One region of the Bradyrhizobium sp. WBOS07 genome, then DNA from elsewhere that is predicted to be linked to it. Evidence: riboswitches for the same ligand, from Rfam matches in the RefSeq annotation. Region 1 holds a riboswitch; the other holds the start of a gene.
What was found. Region 1 has a riboswitch for S-adenosylmethionine ahead of DCM79_RS02980 (O-succinylhomoserine sulfhydrylase). Riboswitches for the same ligand answer to the same signal wherever they lie in the genome.
Positions count from the first base shown of each region.

Region 2: another riboswitch for S-adenosylmethionine. It lies ahead of DCM79_RS21880 (homoserine O-acetyltransferase); the one in region 1 lies ahead of DCM79_RS02980 (O-succinylhomoserine sulfhydrylase).

Region 1 covers NZ_CP029008.1:624,545-627,685, reverse strand. Annotated here, with positions in the region: gene DCM79_RS02985 (SGNH/GDSL hydrolase family protein) at 1-177, shown strand, start outside; gene DCM79_RS02980 (O-succinylhomoserine sulfhydrylase) at 293-1,480, opposite strand; SAM riboswitch at 1,556-1,635, opposite strand; gene DCM79_RS02975 (2'-deoxycytidine 5'-triphosphate deaminase) at 1,716-2,852, shown strand; gene DCM79_RS02970 (PAS domain S-box protein) at 2,957-3,141, shown strand, end outside.
Region 2 covers NZ_CP029008.1:4,585,746-4,588,886, forward strand. Annotated here, with positions in the region: gene DCM79_RS21870 (histidinol-phosphate transaminase) at 1-625, opposite strand, end outside; gene DCM79_RS21875 (chorismate mutase) at 662-1,510, opposite strand; SAM riboswitch at 1,669-1,748, shown strand; gene DCM79_RS21880 (homoserine O-acetyltransferase) at 1,839-3,044, shown strand; gene metW (methionine biosynthesis protein MetW) at 3,047-3,141, shown strand, end outside.

The DNA of each region.
Region 1 (3,141 bases):
CACGAGAAGCAGGCCATTCCGGTTGAGGGCTTCGTGATCGCCGACGGCCTGCACATGAACGATTGGGGCTATGCCTGCTTCGCCCAGCTGCTCGGCGACGACATCATCCGCTCGGTCGGCCAGATCAAGCTCGGGGTGAACGTGCCGGCCGACGTGCGGACGTACCGGCCGATGTGAGAGGGTGCGTAGGGTGGGTTAGGCGAAGCCGTAACCCACCACTGTCTGTCTCCGCGGATGCAGAAGAGGTGGATTACGCCTTCGGCTAATCCACCCTACGAGACCTCGCCTCGCTTCACGCCTTCTCCAGCGCCGCGGTCAGGTCCTCGATCAGATCGTCGGCATGCTCGAGCCCTGCCGAGAAGCGAATGAAGCCTTCGCCGATGCCGAGCGCGGCGCGGTCTTCCGGCTTCAGGCGCTGATGCGTCGTGGTCGCCGGATGCGTGACGAGGCTCTTGGCATCGCCGAGATTGTTTGAGATCCTCGCAAGCTTCAGCGCGTTGAGCACGCGGAACGCGGCTGCCTTGCCGCCCTTGACCTCGAAGCCGACCAGGGTCGAGCCGCCGCGCATCTGCTTTTTCACCAGTGCGGCCTGCGGATGATCGGCGCGGCCGGGATAGACCAGCCGCGAAATCTTCGGGTGGCTCGCCAGCACCTCGGCGATGCGCGAAGCGGTCTCGGTCTGCGCGCGCACCCGCACGCCCAGCGTCTCCAAGCCCTTGAGCAGGACCCAGGCGTTGAACGGCGAGATCGACGGCCCGGTCTGGCGCATGAAATTGTGGATGTGCTCGGCGATGAAGGCTTCCGAGGACAGGATGATGCCGCCGAGGCAGCGGCCCTGGCCGTCGATGTGCTTGGTCGCGGAATAGACCACGACGTCGGCCCCGAGCGCGAGCGGGCTCTGCCAGATCGGGGTTGCGAACACGTTGTCGACGACGAGCCGCGCACCGCCCTTGTGCGCGATCTCGGCGATCCCGGGAATGTCGAGCACGTCGAGTGTCGGGTTGGTCGGGCTCTCCAGGAAGAACGTCTTGGTGTTGGGCCGCAGCGCGCGCTGCCATTGGTCGAGATCGAGCCCGTCGACCAGCGTGGTCTCGATGCCGTAGCGCGGCAACAGGTCCTGCACGACGTAGAGGCACGAGCCGAACAGCGCGCGGGAGGCAACGACGTGATCGCCGGCCTTGAGCGGCGCCAGGATCGCGGTCGTCACCGCGGCCATGCCTGTTGCCGCCGAGCGGGCGGCCTCGGCGCCTTCGAGCTCGATCATGCGGCGCTCGAACATCGCGATGGTGGGATTGGAATAGCGCGAATAGATGAAGCCGGGGTCCTCGCCCTTGAACCGCGCCTCGCATTGCTCGGCGCTGTCGTAGACATAGCCCTGGGTCAGGAACAGCGCCTCCGAGGTCTCGCCATATTGCGAGCGCAGGGTGCCGGAATGAACCAGGCGGGTTTCGGGGCGGTAGTTGGCGGTCGACTTCGACATAGGGTACCTCCGACATGACCGCCTCGTCGAAAGCGGTCACAAAAAAACCGGCCTGGATATCTCCACGGGCCGGGATCACAGAGGTCCCCGGCCTGTTTAGCGACTTATTTAACGTGGCTGCAAGCCGGCCGGCTCAAATCACCACGGGATAAGTGATGCTCATATTCGGCAATGCCCTTTCCGTCAAGGCGTCCATCGGATAGCCGTAAAAGACCTGTATTTCCGGCATGTCCGGATGCATCTGACCCCTGATGAGGACCCCCGGTTGACGTTCACGGTCGCGCCCGACGCCAATGGTATCCTGCCCGACCGCATGATCGCGGCGATGGCGGAGGCGGGGCTCATCCGGCCCGCCTACGACTTCGTCGAGAGCCAGATCCAGCCGGCCAGCCTCGATCTGCGTCTCGGCGACATCGCCTATCGCGTCCGCGCCAGCTTCCTGCCGGGCCCCGGCGCCACCGTGGCCGAGCGCATCGACGAGTTGAAGCTGCACGAGTTCAGCCTCGCCGACGGCGCGGTGCTGGAGACCAACTGCGTCTACATCGTGCCGCTGCTGGAAAGCCTCGCGCTGCCGCCGGAGATCGTCGCCGCCGCGAATCCCAAGAGCTCCACCGGCCGGCTCGACGTCTTCACCCGCGTGATTGCCGACGGCACCCGCCGCTTCGACATGATCGGCGCCGGCTATCACGGTCCGCTCTATGCCGAGATCAGCCCGAAGACGTTCCCGGTGCTGGTGCGCGAGGGCTCGCGCCTCAGCCAGGTGCGCTTTCGCACCGGTGATGCCATCCTCAACGCCGACGAGCTCGACGGCTTGCACGCCGCCGAGCGTCTGGTCGATGTCGACGATGCCGATCTCTCCGGCGGCGTTGCCGTCTCAGTCGACCTGTCCGGCGAGAAAGCGGGCGGCTTCGTCGGTTATCGCGCCAAGCGCCACACCGGCGTCGTCGACGTCGATCGCCGCTCCGGCTACGCGGTGGAGGATTTCTGGGAGCCGATGTCGGCCCGTCCCGACGGCAGCCTGATCCTCGATCCCGGCGAGTTCTACATCCTCGCCTCCAAGGAAGCCGTGCAGGTGCCGCCCGACTACGCCGCGGAGATGGTGCCGTTCGATCCCCTGGTCGGCGAGTTTCGGGTGCATTACGCCGGATTCTTCGATCCCGGCTTCGGCTATGCCGGCGCCGGCGGACAGGGCGCGCGCGCCGTGCTGGAGGTGCGCTCGCGCGAAGTGCCGTTCATCCTCGAGCACGGCCAGATCGTCGGCCGTCTCGTCTACGAGAAGATGCTGGCCCGTCCTGATGCGATGTACGGCCAGCGTATCGGTTCCAACTACCAGGCCCAGGGCCTCAAACTATCGAAGCATTTTCGGGTGTAGCCCGATCCTGTAGCCCGGATGGAGCGAAGCGAAATCCGGGGCGGTTGCACTTGTGGCACGATCCCGGACTACGCTGCGCTTCATCCGGGCTACGAGGTGACCACATGACCAATCCATCCGAACTCGATGCAAGGATCGCCGAAGGCGTCGCGGATGCGCTGATCTATTCGGATCGCTCGGGAACGATCATGCGCTGGAACGGTGCCGCGGCGGCCCTGTTCGGCTTCTCCGCTGCGGAAGCGCTCGGCCAGAATCTCGACCTGATCATTCCCGAGCATTTGCGCGCCGC
Region 2 (3,141 bases), 2.8 Mb from region 1:
TGGCGACGAGCTCGATCCCCATCTCGTAGTCGTTGCGCGAGACGTAGTCGCAATAGGCGGCATCCAGCACCAGCAGCACGTGCGAAGGCAGGCCGGCGCGCAGCCGCTTGACTTCGTCGAACGGGATGTAAGTGCCGGTCGGGTTGTTGGGGTTGGCGAGCCAGACCAGCTTGGTCTTCGGCGTCACCGCCTTGAGGATGGCGTCGACGTCGCAGGTGAGATCCTTCTCCTGCGCGATCACGTTCTTGGCGCCGACCGCCATGGTCGCGATCGGGTAGACCAGGAAGCCGTGCGTGGTGGAGATCGCCTCGTCGCCGTGGCTCAGATAGGTGTGGGCAAGCAGATTGAGGATCTCGTCCGAGCCGGCGCCGCAGATGATGCGGTTGGGGTCGAGCCCGAAGGAGCGGCCGATCGCCTCGCGCAGCACGCGCGAGGTGCCTTCCGGGTAGTCTTCCAGGTGGTCCGCCACGCGCTTGAACGCCTCGATCGCCTTGGGCGAGGGCCCGAACGGCGTCTCGTTGGCGGACAGCTTGAACACCTTGCGGCCCGGTTCGGCGACCGGGCTCTTGCCGGGCGTATAGGGCGCAATATCGAGAATGCCGGGATTCGGCACGGGGCGGGACATCTTGAACTCCGAAAATGGCAGGGCGTGGCGCGCGGTTTACGATTTCGCCCCGGTCGGGGGCACCGTATAGCGCGTTGCGTGGCTGCCGACGAGGGCCACGGAGCGCACGGAGGCCCCCGCCTCGATCAGGGCAGCCCTGATTTTGTCGATGCTGGTCGCGCTCGTGACCGAGACCAGCAGCGCCGCGCCGTCGAAGGCGGTATCGGGGACCGCCACGATCTCGGCCAACGGCGACAGCGCGCGCGCGACCTCGGCGTTCCAGCCGGAGACGCGGACGCTGAAGGTCTCGACCTCGGTCACCAAAGCGCTGTCGGCGACGCGCGAGATCGCGAAGACCGGCAATGCGGCGGGATGGTCGGCGCGTTCGATGAAGGGCATCCGCGCGATGATCTTCGGCGCGCCGTCCGCTTCCAGCTCCAGCCACCACGGCGTGCGGCTGGACGTGGCCGAGACCATGGCCAAATCGCCCTTGGATTTCGCCACCGCCTCGACCGCGGCCTGCGCGCTGAAATGCGCGACGTAGGGCACGGTGAAGCCGAAATTGAAGCGCACGGAATCGCGCATCGCCGCCTCGCTGGCCGAGATGTCGGCATGCACGGAGAACGGCGCCTGCACATAGGTGAAGGTCGAGATGATGACGCGCCAGATGCTCTCGACCGTGTCGAGCGGCAGGATGCCGCGATGACGCTGCACGAGCTCGCGCATCATCGAGGCCTCGCGCGCCGGACGGAACGCCGAGCCCACCTCCTGGGTCTGCTTCACCTGGATCAGCCGGTCGATGATGTCGCCGCGCTGCATAAGCAGGCGATGCATGCCCTCGTCGATCGCGTCGATCTCCTTGCGCAGTTCCTGCAGCGATGGCGGCGCGGGCGGACGTTGGGACATGTCTGGCTGTCGATCGTTTTCGAATGGGGAATGTCCTGATTAGGCAGTCGGGGCGGCGAAAGCAAAGAGAAATGACGTCCTTTCCGGGCGAGGCGGCAGAGGCGAATTGAGCCGATCCGGGCCGCGACTTGACGAAAACCGCCCAAGACGGTAGCTTTTGCCCGTTCCGTGGTCATTTGAGCCGGCCGGCTTGCAGCCACGTTAAAAAACTCGCTAAACAGGCCGGGGACGCTTCCGATCCCGGCCGAACCTATCGTTCAGGCCGGGTTTTTCATGGCCTGATGCAAGTGGCGATCAGCGTTTGATCGCAAACGAGGTCGATGGTCAGATGGGTGGCGTCAAGTCGATACCGAGTCCTGCGATCAGCGCCGACGAGCGGTCGCATGAGGTGGATCATCCGAGCTCGCAGGTCGCGCATTTCGGCGCCGAGCAGCCGCTGCGGCTCGATTGCGGCGTCGATCTCAGCCCGTTCCAGATCGCCTACCAGACCTATGGCGAGCTCAACGCCGATCGCTCCAACGCGGTCCTGATCTGCCATGCCCTGACCGGCGATCAGCATGTCGCCAACGTCCATCCCGTCACCGGCAAGCCGGGCTGGTGGGAGACGCTGGTTGGCCCCGGTCGGCCCATCGACCCCAAGCACTACTTCATCATCTGCTCCAACGTGATCGGCGGCTGCATGGGCTCGACCGGGCCGGCGTCGATCAATCCCGCCACCGGCAAGGTCTGGGGCCTGGATTTCCCTGTCATCACCATCCCCGACATGGTGCGCGCGCAGGCCATGCTGATCGACCGGCTCGGCATCGACACGCTGTTCGCGGTCGTCGGCGGCTCGATGGGCGGCATGCAGGTGCTGCAATGGACCGCGGCCTATCCTGCCCGCGTGTTCTCCGCGCTGGCGATCGCCTGCGCGACGCGGCACTCAGCGCAGAACATCGCCTTCCACGAGCTCGGCCGCCAGGCCGTGATGGCCGATCCCGATTGGCACGGCGGCGGCTATGCCGATCACGGCATCCACCCGCATCGCGGGCTCGCGGTGGCGCGCATGGCGGCGCACATCACCTATCTCTCGGACGCGGCCTTGCATCGCAAGTTCGGCCGTCGCATGCAGGACCGCGAGCTGCCGACTTTCTCGTTCGACGCCGACTTCCAGGTCGAATCCTATCTGCGCTACCAGGGGTCCTCCTTCGTCGAGCGCTTCGACGCCAATTCCTATCTCTATCTGACGCGCGCGATGGACTATTTCGACATCGCTGCCGACCATGGCGGCGTGCTGGCGAAAGCGTTCGCTGACATCAAGACCCGCTTCTGCGTCGTCTCCTTCACCAGCGACTGGCTGTTTCCGACCTCGGAATCGCGCGCGCTGGTGCATGCTCTGAACGCATCGAGCGCGCGGGTGTCGTTCGCGGAGATCGAGACCGATCGCGGACACGACGCCTTCCTGCTCGACGTGCCCGAATTCTTCGACATCTCCCGCGCCTTCCTGCAATCGGCCGGCAAGGCGCGCGGGCTCACCGGCAAGAAGGACGGCTAGCGATGTCTGTACAGGAAGTGCTGCCGCTCGGCGGCCTTGCGGCGGGGCAGTCCGGCCAGTTTCGCGCCGATCACCTCCTGGTCGCCGAGATGGTCAA